2 regions of the Lysinibacillus sp. NPDC094403 genome follow, and region 1 is predicted to be linked to the other one. Evidence: riboswitches for the same ligand, from Rfam matches in the RefSeq annotation. Region 1 holds a riboswitch; the other holds the start of a gene.

What was found. A riboswitch is a leader RNA that binds a small molecule or an ion and turns the genes downstream of it on or off. The one in region 1 is predicted to bind cobalamin.
Region 2: it holds a riboswitch for cobalamin, as region 1 does, so the genes downstream of both, ACQKMV_RS12490 (hypothetical protein) here and cobT (nicotinate-nucleotide--dimethylbenzimidazole phosphoribosyltransferase) in region 1, are expected to answer to the same signal.

What each region holds. Positions count from the first base shown of each region.
Region 1 is NZ_JBNNTL010000001.1:799,515-805,297, reverse strand. It holds gene ACQKMV_RS03610 (trimeric intracellular cation channel family protein) at 273-878, shown strand; gene cobT (nicotinate-nucleotide--dimethylbenzimidazole phosphoribosyltransferase) at 1,027-2,082, opposite strand; cobalamin riboswitch at 2,198-2,374, opposite strand; purine riboswitch at 3,294-3,392, shown strand; gene add (adenosine deaminase) at 3,459-4,460, shown strand; gene ACQKMV_RS03595 (EamA family transporter) at 4,651-4,965, opposite strand; gene ACQKMV_RS03590 (erythromycin esterase family protein) at 5,027-5,783, opposite strand, start outside.
Region 2 is NZ_JBNNTL010000007.1:6,494-12,276, forward strand. It holds gene ACQKMV_RS12485 (GTP-binding protein) at 1-1,734, shown strand, start outside; gene ACQKMV_RS12490 (hypothetical protein) at 2,235-2,999, opposite strand; cobalamin riboswitch at 3,245-3,428, opposite strand; gene ACQKMV_RS12495 (DUF2268 domain-containing putative Zn-dependent protease) at 3,589-3,831, opposite strand; gene ACQKMV_RS12500 (amidase family protein) at 3,807-5,273, opposite strand.

The DNA.
Region 1 (5,783 bases):
TATTCTTCTCCATTTCACATTTGTTCAAATCTTATCTTAACAATTTGTGAGCTTACCTGCAAAACTTGCTATTGTTTCTAATTACATTATGCGCTAAGCTAAATTTCGGACTAAATCTAGTATGTCCTACTATAATAGAATACTTAGTATCTGATAATTCGTTCGATGCTTTTCTTTGCAAAACTTTTAGATACAAAAAGGTAACTTTAAAGTTTTCTAGTATGTAATCTACTACAACATGAAATGATTTATTCACATAAGGGGTGAAAGGGTTGGCTTGGGAGGTTTTTAGTATCATCGGAACAATTGCCTTCGCTATTTCCGGGGCAATAATTGCAATGGAGGAAGAATACGATTTATTCGGTGTATATATACTCGGTATCGTAACTGCTTTCGGTGGTGGAGCTATACGAAACTTACTTATAGGTTTACCTGTAACAACACTGTGGGGGCAAGATATGATGTTCCAAATTGCTATTGCAGCAATTACAATTTTTTTCATTTTTCCACATCGACTCATTCAGCATTGGCATCGCTGGGGCAATTTCACTGATGCTATTGGATTATCAGCATTCGCGATTCAGGGTGCCCTATATGCTGTGAAGCTCGATATGCCTATTAGTGCGGTTATTGTTGCTGCTGTCTTAACAGGATCAGGTGGTGGAATTGTTCGTGATTTATTAGCTAGACGACAACCATTAGTCCTCCGTGATGAAGTCTATGGTGTTTGGGCAGCATTAGCCGGGCTAATCGTTGGACTTCAACTATTTTCCGGGGATATCTTTTTATATGTATTATTTGGCGTGATCACAGTACTAAGAATACTTTCATATACGAAGAGATGGCGATTACCGTTGCGGAAGTTACATCGAGCATAGCTTGTTTCCTTACATCGCTGCATAATAACAAGCCCAAATATCAATTATTTGGGCTTGTTTTGTTGTTTTGATTATTTATATTTAATTCCTTATTCATCACAACAGCGTGCAACCATAAGCACCTAAGAATATGTGAAGGTTAATAAAATTACTTTTCTAACAGCAACATAGATTCTTCTAATGTAGCCATATTTTTCATCATGGAGCATGCTGCGTCCAAAATAGGAAATGCTAAAGCGGCACCAGAGCCCTCTCCCAATCGCATATTCATATGCAGCATTGGTTCTACCCCAAGCATTTCGGCTGCAATTTTTGCACCTGGTTCTTCAGAGACATGAGAAGGAATGATATAGTCTTTTACTTTTGGTTCGAGTTCATATGCAATAAGGGCAGCGATGGTAGAAATAAAGCCATCAATAACAACAGGTTTGCGATGTGCGGCAGCAGCAAGTATCACTCCAGCCATAGCACCTATTTCTAACCCACCAACTTTCGCAAGAATATCAATAGCATCATGACGATTTGGTTTGTTTAATGTAATGGCATTGTGAATGACATCGACTTTATGTTCTATCCCTCCTGGTCCAACTCCTGCGCCGAAGCCCGTCACTTCATTCGGATGACACTCACGTAGAACCGATAATATGGCAGCACTCGGTGTTGTATTACCGATACCCATTTCACCTGTCCCGAGTACATTTATCCCATTTTTAATTTCTTCCGTAGCTACTTCAATTCCTACTTCAATAGATTGAACGGCTTCTTCCCTTGACATAGCAGGACCTTTTGCCATATTGTCCGTGCCATATTTAATTTTTTTTATGATAACACCGGCATCATGTGGAATATCCTCTTTTACACCAACGTCTACTGTGACAATTTTTGCATCTGTGATTTTTGCGATAGCACAGACACCAGTTCCTCCTCTAGGAAAATTTAATGTTTGAAAGACCGTCACATTTTGTGGATTAGATGTCACCCCTTCATCACAAACACCATGATCTGCTGCACAGACAATTACCGCCTTATTATCAATCGCAGGAAATAGGTCTCCTGTAATTCCGGATAGTTGCACAGCAAAGGCCTCCAGTTTCCCCAAGCTGCTAGGAGGCTTGCAAAGTCCATCTATACGTTCTCTTGCCTTCTCCATCATTTTGTTGTCAGCACTTTGAATGTTTTGAATCGTCTGTTGTAATAATTGCATGAAAATTTCCCCTTTCTTTTTTGCCCCTTGTTACTTGAAGAATGATTTAGAGAAAAAAATAAAAAGCCTGTAGTTTATTCCATAACAAATAAACTACAGACTTTTCCATCGTCTATATAATCGAAGCAGATAGGCAGGTCTCCTGGCTCAATTTCAACATTTCATAGAACCTTCCCAGAACGATGCTAGTGGCATTCTCTATGAAACTCCCTTTTACAGTGGTGGGACCGCTAAAGCTTTTCACTTTATTCCCTATTCTCCCGCAATGGGCACCTAATGCTTTTATGCAATTACTTTAAATCTACGACAAAGTGGTTTTTGTGTCAATATATTAGTGAAATTGTATATTTCTTTTCAACGTTTCTGAGTTACATATAGATTCTGAACTTACGTACATTGATAATCACCATTAATTTTAAAGATCTTCTGACAAAGAGAATTTTGGATATCAATCACTTCAATCATTCCTATATCTTAAATTTTTTTAAGTACTATTTCGTGCACTCCACACATTCTTGAAAGCATTAGAAAAATTACACATACAATTTAAATGCAAATTTATCCAAATAACTCAACAAGCAACAGCGGCTAGATAAGCAAACTATAGTATGAACATTCAGAAAAAAATGTTAGTATTAATTTGTAAAACATATCATATAATGTACTTTTTAAGTTAACTACAATTGTGCGTTAGGTGGTGTTATGTTGAAGAAAGACATAAAAAAAGACAAGATAAAAGTGATTTCTGTTTTTGGTATAGGTTCTATTTTAGTTTTATTGGTTCCTTTTCTCTTTAATTGTTTTTTATAGTATGTCAGTAAGCAAAAATACATGATTCAATTTACTCAATTAAAGAATATAATGGTTATTTTTTAAAACAAGCAATAACTCCACCGATACAAGCTGCACAAAGTGGTACTATTCCAGTTCCACTCACAAGCTCCGATGCAAGTTGCTGCTACAATTCTTGCCACAACTAGGTCAACAAGAAAGGAAGATGTGGTTTATAATATTGTGAATGAGTTCACTTAAACTAATGAGGGCGATTGTCCAATTAGAGCAATCGCTTTTTGTGCTACCGAAGCAGATTTGTTGAAAAAGGTGAATGGAATTTTTCGGTAGAATATTCTTTTAGAATAAACACAATGATTTATAGGTGTTAGGGACCATGTTGACAATCCGAAATTTTTTTATTATCATATTAAAAATCGTTAATGAATTCAATAATATTTCGTATAACCCCAATAATATGGTTTGGGGGTCTCTACCAGGAACCGAAATTCCTGATTACGAAGAAAGTACAATACTTGTATTTTCTTTGTGGTCAGGAATTTTTTTGTATTTTAAATCTAATAATTTATTTCAGGAGGTCAAAAATGAACTTTTTAGCATTGCCAAAAATTGAACTACACTGTCATTTGGACGGAAGCCTTAGGGCTGAAACTATTATCGATATTGCACAGAAGGAAGGCATTCAGTTACCCACTTTTGATAAGGATGAACTACAAAAGGAGCTGATTGCTCCGTTAGAATGCGAATCCCTTGATGAGTATTTAAAAAGATTTTTTCTCCCTAATATAGTAATGCAGTCTAAGGAGAACTTAAGAAGAATTACTTTTGAGCTATTTGAGAATGCAACAATGGAAAATGTGAAATATTTAGAAGTCAGATTTGCCCCGTTACTTCACATATTACAAGGTCTTGGCGTTGAAGAAGTTATTCAAGCTGTTATAGATGGGATGAGAGACGCTGAAAGCTGTTTCGAAATAAAGGGAAATATAATCCTGTCCTGCATGAGGACGATGTCTGTAGAAAGTGCATTCGAGGTGGTTGAAAAGGGGAAAAAGTTCCTTGGAAAAGGTGTAGTGGCAATTGACCTATGTGCATCCGAAGAAGAAGGCTTTTGTGAAAAATTCGTAGATCCAATCGCTTTAGCCAAAGAATATGGCTACAGAGTCACTATTCATGCCGGTGAAACAGGAATTGGTAAAAACGTTCTAGAGGCTGTTGAACTGTTGGGTGCTGAAAGAATAGGACACGGAGTATTTATTAAAGATTGTGCCGAGGCTTATAAGATTGTTAAAGAAAGACAGGTAGTTCTTGAAATGTGTCCAACAAGTAATGTCCAAACGAAAGCTGTTCATCATTATTCTGAACATCCGATTTATAAGTTTCATAAAGATGGAATAAAAGTGACATTTAATACGGATAACAGAACCGTATCAAATACTACAATGGCAAAAGAAATCCATTTAGTTAACAATGAATTTAATCTAAGCGAGGAAGATTATCGACAAATTTATTTAAATAGTGTAGAAGCATCCTTTGCCGACCAAGAAACTAAAGAATGGTGCTTGGCACAATTTAAAGAAGAATAGACTTTGCAACAAATTATGCAGAATATATTCACAAACATTTTCCCAAAATCGAAGAAAATACGATAAATAAAATGTTTTCTTCAAAAGAGTATGAAATATTAAAACGGACTTTAGAGGATAAAACTATTTCCATTCCCCTTTACTAAAAGCTCCCTAATGCCAAAAAGGCTTTCGGGAGCTTGCTGTCCGTTTATTGCTGTGATATTAACTTTGTTTTATCTATTTCACTCAGAAATGTTGCACCGAGTAAAAGGATAGCGCCTAGTATTTGTAGGGTCGCCATTTTTTCACCTATAATCATCGTCGAAATCACTAATGATGTCAGTGGATCAATATAGCTTAAAATAGCTATACTTTGCCCTTTTAGATGACGCATTCCCAAAAAGAACAAATAGAAGCCGATCCCAGCATGTACAATGCCCAATGCTATAAGTAAACTAATTGATTTTATATCGATTTGCATTACTTGGAACCCATTAGTCCCCAAAAGGTAAAGAGCAAGGATTAACGCTGCTAAATCAACTAATAATCAGTGGGGATGAAGAAAGTCCCCACTGATTAAAGTTTCACTTTATATAATTTGGCTTACTTACTTTATCAATTAGTAGAATGCCATCATATTGATCGCGTGGAACTAGACTTTCCTCCATGATTCCCCAGCTATATGATAAGCGTGGCTCAAACATCCATGAGTTCCCTACTTCATTTTGACGGTTGCGTAAGTCGATAAATGTGTAAGGTTCATTTGTCGATGAAAGAATATCCTCGATTGATCCTTTTATTGGCGGTAAGACAGCCATTGGTTCGCGTAGATTGTTTGCAGTTTCACCACCAGCCATATAAAGACCAAGGACATAGCTATATTTTTTGTAGATATCTGGTAGACGTTCACCCATTAATTTTACAGAATCAGGGGAACCCTTTACTTCGGATTGTGCTTTACGAATATGGTCATTATGTGCCCAGACTATAAACTTTTCAGTTGGATAAACCTCTTCCGCTAACCAAAGTAGGTTTTCCATCATCGCTTGATCACGCCATTCTATTGTCTTTAAATAAGAATCATATTTATCTTGTTCAAGTTCAATAATTGTTTTAATTGTTAATTCTACATATTCCTCCGCAAAACGGATACGGTCAGCAAAAGTACGTTCCATAAGCTTTACAATATGAGGCTCGCTCGGATAAGCCTCTTCTAACTCTTTTTCTTTAAGCGATACTTGTGATTTTACTTGTTTATATACTGCGATAATGCTTGGTTTTACCTTTTGATAGCCCTTTATATCATTACTGTAGCTCCACTCTGTAAGTTGCTTCTCTGCT
Region 2 (5,783 bases), on a different contig from region 1:
ACGTTAATCGATACACCAGGACACGTCGATTTCTCCCCAGAGATGGAGCGTGCCATTCGAGTTATGGATTATGCCATTATTATTGTTAGTGCGGTTGAAGGAATACAAGGTCATACTGAAACAGTGTGGCAACTTTTACGCCAATATCACGTCCCAACCTTTTTCTTTATCAATAAAATTGACCGTGAAGGGGCAGATGTTAAAGCCGTTATGGCACAGCTTCATAAGGATTGCTCTGAGGATGTACTACTCGTAGATGAACCGCTCCGTTCCGACTATGTTCCTTATTCGATGATGGAATGGCTTGCCGAACGTGATGAGCAGCTTTTAGATGCTTTTCTTAATGAGACATTGGATAGCTCTAGCTGCCTTTCTCATTTACAAACGATGATTAAACAGGAAAAGGCCTTTTTGTGTTTTACTGGCTCTGCCTTAAAAGATATTGGGATAAAGGAATTCCTAGCACAGCTTCCCCTACTTACAAAGACACATTTTCATAACGATGCCCCGTTCCAAGGTGAGGTGTTTAAAATTCGTCATGATGGACATCAACGTTTAACTTTTTTAAAGGCATTGCAGGGAACGTTGCATGTGCGTGATGAATTTTCATTTGGAAATGTAACAGAAAAAGTGACTGAAATTCGGCAATACAATGGCAGTCGTTATGAAACAGCTCAAGAGGTCGAAGCTGGGGAAATTTTCACAGTTAAAGGGCTTAGTGAAGCCAACATTGGAAATATCATTGGCAATTCCGGTAACCCGCAGCCCTATGAATTAGTACCTACATTACAAGCGAAAGTACAATATGAGGGCGATCAGCATATAAAAGAAGTTTTAAAGATTTTCCGCACACTCGAAGCAGAAGAACCATCATTACGTGTACTATGGCAAGAAAAATTCCAAGAAATTCATGTTCATATTATGGGTGTCATCCAACTCGAGGTTCTTATTGACGTGCTTAACAAACGCTTCTCGCTAGATATCTCATTTAGCGAACCACAGATTTTATATATGGAAACGATCACAACAACCGTGACAGGCTATGGTCATTTTGAGCCATTAAAGCATTATGCAGAAGTACATTTATTAATGGAGCCAAATACTCGCGGTACTGGTAATACATTTGTCAATGCATGTCACGCGGATGATTTATCTGTTGGGCATCAACGACTCATTGAAAAACATCTATTTGAGCGCGATCATCATGGGCTGTTAACCGGTTTTCCTGTGACAGATATTCGCTTCACTCTCTTAACGGGACGCGCACACATTAAACATACTGACGGTGGCGATTTCCGCGAGGCAACATTCCGTGCATTACGACAAGGGCTGGAGCAAGCAGAAAATGTATTACTAGAGCCCTATTACCGCTTTAAGCTCAAAGCGCCTAGTGATTTTATTGGTCGCATGATGACCGACATTCAGCAAGCTGCTGGTACATTTGACGCGCCAATCTTAACTGAAAATGATGCGATTTTAACTGGCCGAGCCCCTGTCGCAACATTTATGAGCTACAGTACAACCTTTGCCGCCTACACCAATGGTAAGGGCGTACTTTCTCTACAATTTGATGGTTATGATATGTGTCACAATACAGAAGACATTATTGCGCAAATTGGCTACGATAAGAACGCCGACCCTGAATATACATCTTCTAGCATTTTTTGTGCAAAAGGCAAGGGCTACTCCGTTCCATGGCATGAAGCAGAGGAAGCTATGCATTGTATTAAGTAAATTTAAAAACAGGACATGATTTGTTATATATCATTGTCCTGTTTTTTATGTTTCGTGGGGATTTACTGTGCTATCGTGGGGATTCTTGCTTCGCGTGGGTATTCTGCGCTCGCGCGGGTATTCTCTTCCCTTTCGCGGGTATTTGCTCTGCTTCCGCGGGTATTCTACTTCCTTTCGCGGGTATTTGCTCTGCCTCCGCGGATATTCTGCCCTCGCGCGGGTATTTACTCTGCTTCCGCGGGTATTCTCTTGCTTCGCGCGGGTATTCTACTTCCTTTCGCGGGTATTTGCTCTGCTTCCGCGGGTATTCTCTTGCTTCGCGCGGGTATTCTACTTCCTTTCGCGGGTATTTGCTCTGTTTCCGCGGATATTCTGCCCTCGCGCGGGTATTTACTCTGCTTCCGCGGGTATTCTCTTGCTTCGCGCGGGTATTCTACTCCCTATCGCGGGTATTTGCTCTGCTTTCGCGGGTATTCTTCTTCATCTCGTGCTAATTCAATTTATAAAGCTTGTACTTTTTTCTGTGCCTGTTTGAACATGCGATATGAAGGTTCCACTAGAACGTAGCTATGGGAATTAGAAAAATCAATTAAAACCTTGCCAGGTCGACTTTTCAATAGTTGCAATTTATCAATCAATGCTAACAATAGCTCATGACCGTTACCACGTGGGTGCCAGTTTAAATGATAATCATTTAGTTCCTGCACTGCTTCTAAAAATTGATAATACTCTCGCTCTACAAAATTCATCAGTTTTTTGTCTTTATGAGCTACTTGAGATAAATCCTCTAAATATGTTTCATAAAAGCGCATTACTATCGAACACAATAAATCATTAGCACGGGCAGCACTTAGTATTGGCTTTGGAGCTTGGGAAAGTCGCTCTAAATTTGGTTTTGCACGAGTCGAATCAATGCGTGTAATTAAATGGTAATGCTCACCATTTACCTCATACACAATTGGATTTGTCGGCATATACATCATAAAACTATTTGTTTTTGTTTTAAGCTGATCTGTAATATTTGCCTTTGCAAAAAGGTGCCCATTAATACTTTCATTTTGAATCCAAATAATGTCTTTGTTATATAGAATTTGCTCAAATAATCGTTCATTACTAATAAGATTGCTAGCTATTAATTGATCAACAAGTGATTCTACAACCATTCTTGTTGTAGCTTTCTTTGAAACTTCAGTGCGTGGCTGTTTACAAATTTTCATATCTAAATATTGCGATTGCTGTGCTGTACATACATGAATATTCTTCATACGTGCATCCTCTTTTCGTACATATTTTCAAAACGGAAGTCATCAGTAAAAAAAGGATTTCCTATTAACCGAGGAAATCCTTCATTCTATCTCTTTCGTTCATCACATAAAGTCAAACAATGCCCAAATATGAAAGAATTAGCTTGATAGCAAATACCTTCTTTTATCTTGGGCGTTTGACGTACAGTGACGAACAGAGCATTCTGTTTTGTCAACATGCCACCTCCTATTCCTCGTAGGGTTATGGTGTGTACTCATAATAGGCAGGTCTCCTGACTTATGATCATCGCTACTTTTCCCCTTCCCGTCGTTAAACAGTGGTATTTGAAAAGTCGCTCACATTTACAGTTGCGGGACAGTGTCGGATTTGCACCGATTTCCCTTTTAAGTAAATTGCACGCAATTTACACCTATTATTTCACGCTATTCAGTTGTCATAGGAATCCTAGTGACTACACATTCCTATTAGATTATTAAATTCAATTGTAAAGGAGTGTATTTTCTAAGTCAAATGACACAATATATTCCAGTTTCTTGTTCTTTATCTTCTAGCTATTTTCTTTCCCAAAATGTGTTACATAAAAAATTGTTAATTATAGTTTTCGAGGTAATTTCCTTTTTCAAAAAATTCTTTTGAACTTAGGGCAGTCCATTCCTCTGGTGTTAAAGTTGGGTTCAAATCAAGATAGGATTTAACCAATTTATAGCCTACACCGTAACCATATAAACTTGGAAGGCCGTTACCTCCCATAATAATTTCGTAAGTCCGAGAATTACGGTGTTTACTTTGTCTACCAGAGGTTCTTATTACATCTTCGGAGCTTTTCGTAATTTAGTTGCTTGCTCAAATGAAAATGCGAGTTTTATTAGAACATCTTCACTAAATGCAGTTCCTGCGAAAGTTATGCCAAATGGTCTCCCATTTTCCATATACCCTGCTGGGACGGCAATAGACGGATAACCAGCTTTTGCACTAATTGTCGAACCTATATATGATGGAAAGATAATCGCATCTAATTCATATTTTTTTAATGTATAGTCGATTCCTTGCTCTTGAGAAAAATACAAATCCTCTAATTTTGCATTTAAATATTCAGGATCTCTTAACGTGTTCGGTAAATACTCTCTCGATTCCAATTTATCCTGCCCATATTTCAACGAGTTTTCTTTCGATAGTTTATTAAATTGAATTAACTCAGAGATAGAATGTACAGGCATGTGTGAAGGTAGATTGACAAGGAAATTATTTAAACTATGCTTTAATTCATATTGCGGTACTCCCCATTTCCAGTCTCTATGGAAAGAAGGAATCTCGATGTCTTCAATAATAACGGCTCCTTGCTCTCTTATAACCTGAATTGCATTATTAAAAAGTGTTTCATCATATTCTCCTGAGTCATAATAAGCTTTCGGGGCATTATTATACACTCCAATTCTAGCGCCCTTTAATCCTGTAGCATCTAAAAAACTGGTGTAATCCTTAAATAACCTTCTTTCACTTTTATATGTAGCGACGTCGTCTTGATCTACTCCTGTTAATACTCCCAATAAAATAGCTGCATCTGTTACTGTTCTAGCCATTGGCCCTGCTGTGTCTTGAGAGTAAGTAAACGGTATAATGCCTCGTCGGCTAATTAGCCCAACAGTCGGTTTTATGCCGACAACTGAATTTTGAATAGCAGGATTTAATATCGAGGCGTCTGTCTCAGTTCCAATTGATAAAACAGAAAAATTCGATGCTACTGCTACTGCCGAGCCCGTGCTAGATCCTCCTACAAAAAGTTCTGGATCACCATAAGGATTAAGTGTTTGTCCACCTCGAGAACTATAGCCTGCCCACATCGTACTCGACATACCGTTCGCTAATTCAGTCATATTTGCTTTCCCTAAAATTACAGCCCCCGCTTCACGAAGCTTTTTTACTAGAAATGCATCTTGCTTAGCTAAATAGTTTTCTAATGCTATTGCGCCTGCACTAGTATGCATAAAATCTTTCGTTTCGATATTGTCTTTTAAAACAACCGGAATTCCGTGTAGAGGCCCTCTAGTCCCTTTCGTCATTCTTTCCTCATCTAAAGCTTCAGCAATAAATATCGCTTCAGGATTAATTTCAAGCATAGAATTAATTTTTCGTCCACCTTGATCATAGTTAGCAATTCTGTGTAAATAATACATAGTTAATTCTTTTGATGTTATATCACCTTGTACCATAGCTTTCTGAATATCGATTACTGACAATTCTTCTTTAAGAAAACTATTAAAATATTTCTCCATTCATGTTCCCCACCCTTCTTTCAAGATTATACCAAAAAATCAATTTATACCTAAAACATAATTAAATTTCAAAGCCTCCTCAGCCACCCGCAGTCGGATAAGTATGCATGCTAACTCAAAGCTCGACAAGTAGTTAACGTGTAAACATAAATGTTAAACTGCCCCACACATATTAATCTAATGGCTTAAGTTTATGTATATAACCTGTGCTTCTGTTTGTCTCACACTCTCCAATTAATTACCAAATAATGATCTGATGTGCTACACTTTCTATACAGATAAAATTTTCAGTTAGTTTAGAAATGGGTGGGAACGGGATCATATGAAGAAGCTTAGAGGTATTTGGGGTGTCACAATGTGCATATATGGCGTGTCTTTATATATCAAATATTTTCAAAAAGTCAGTGAAGGATGGAATATTACCCTTCATGTTTTATCAGGGAGTTTATGTATTATAGGATTTTCATTAATTGTTCAAGCAATAAGAGTACATAAATAATCTGGCGCTAC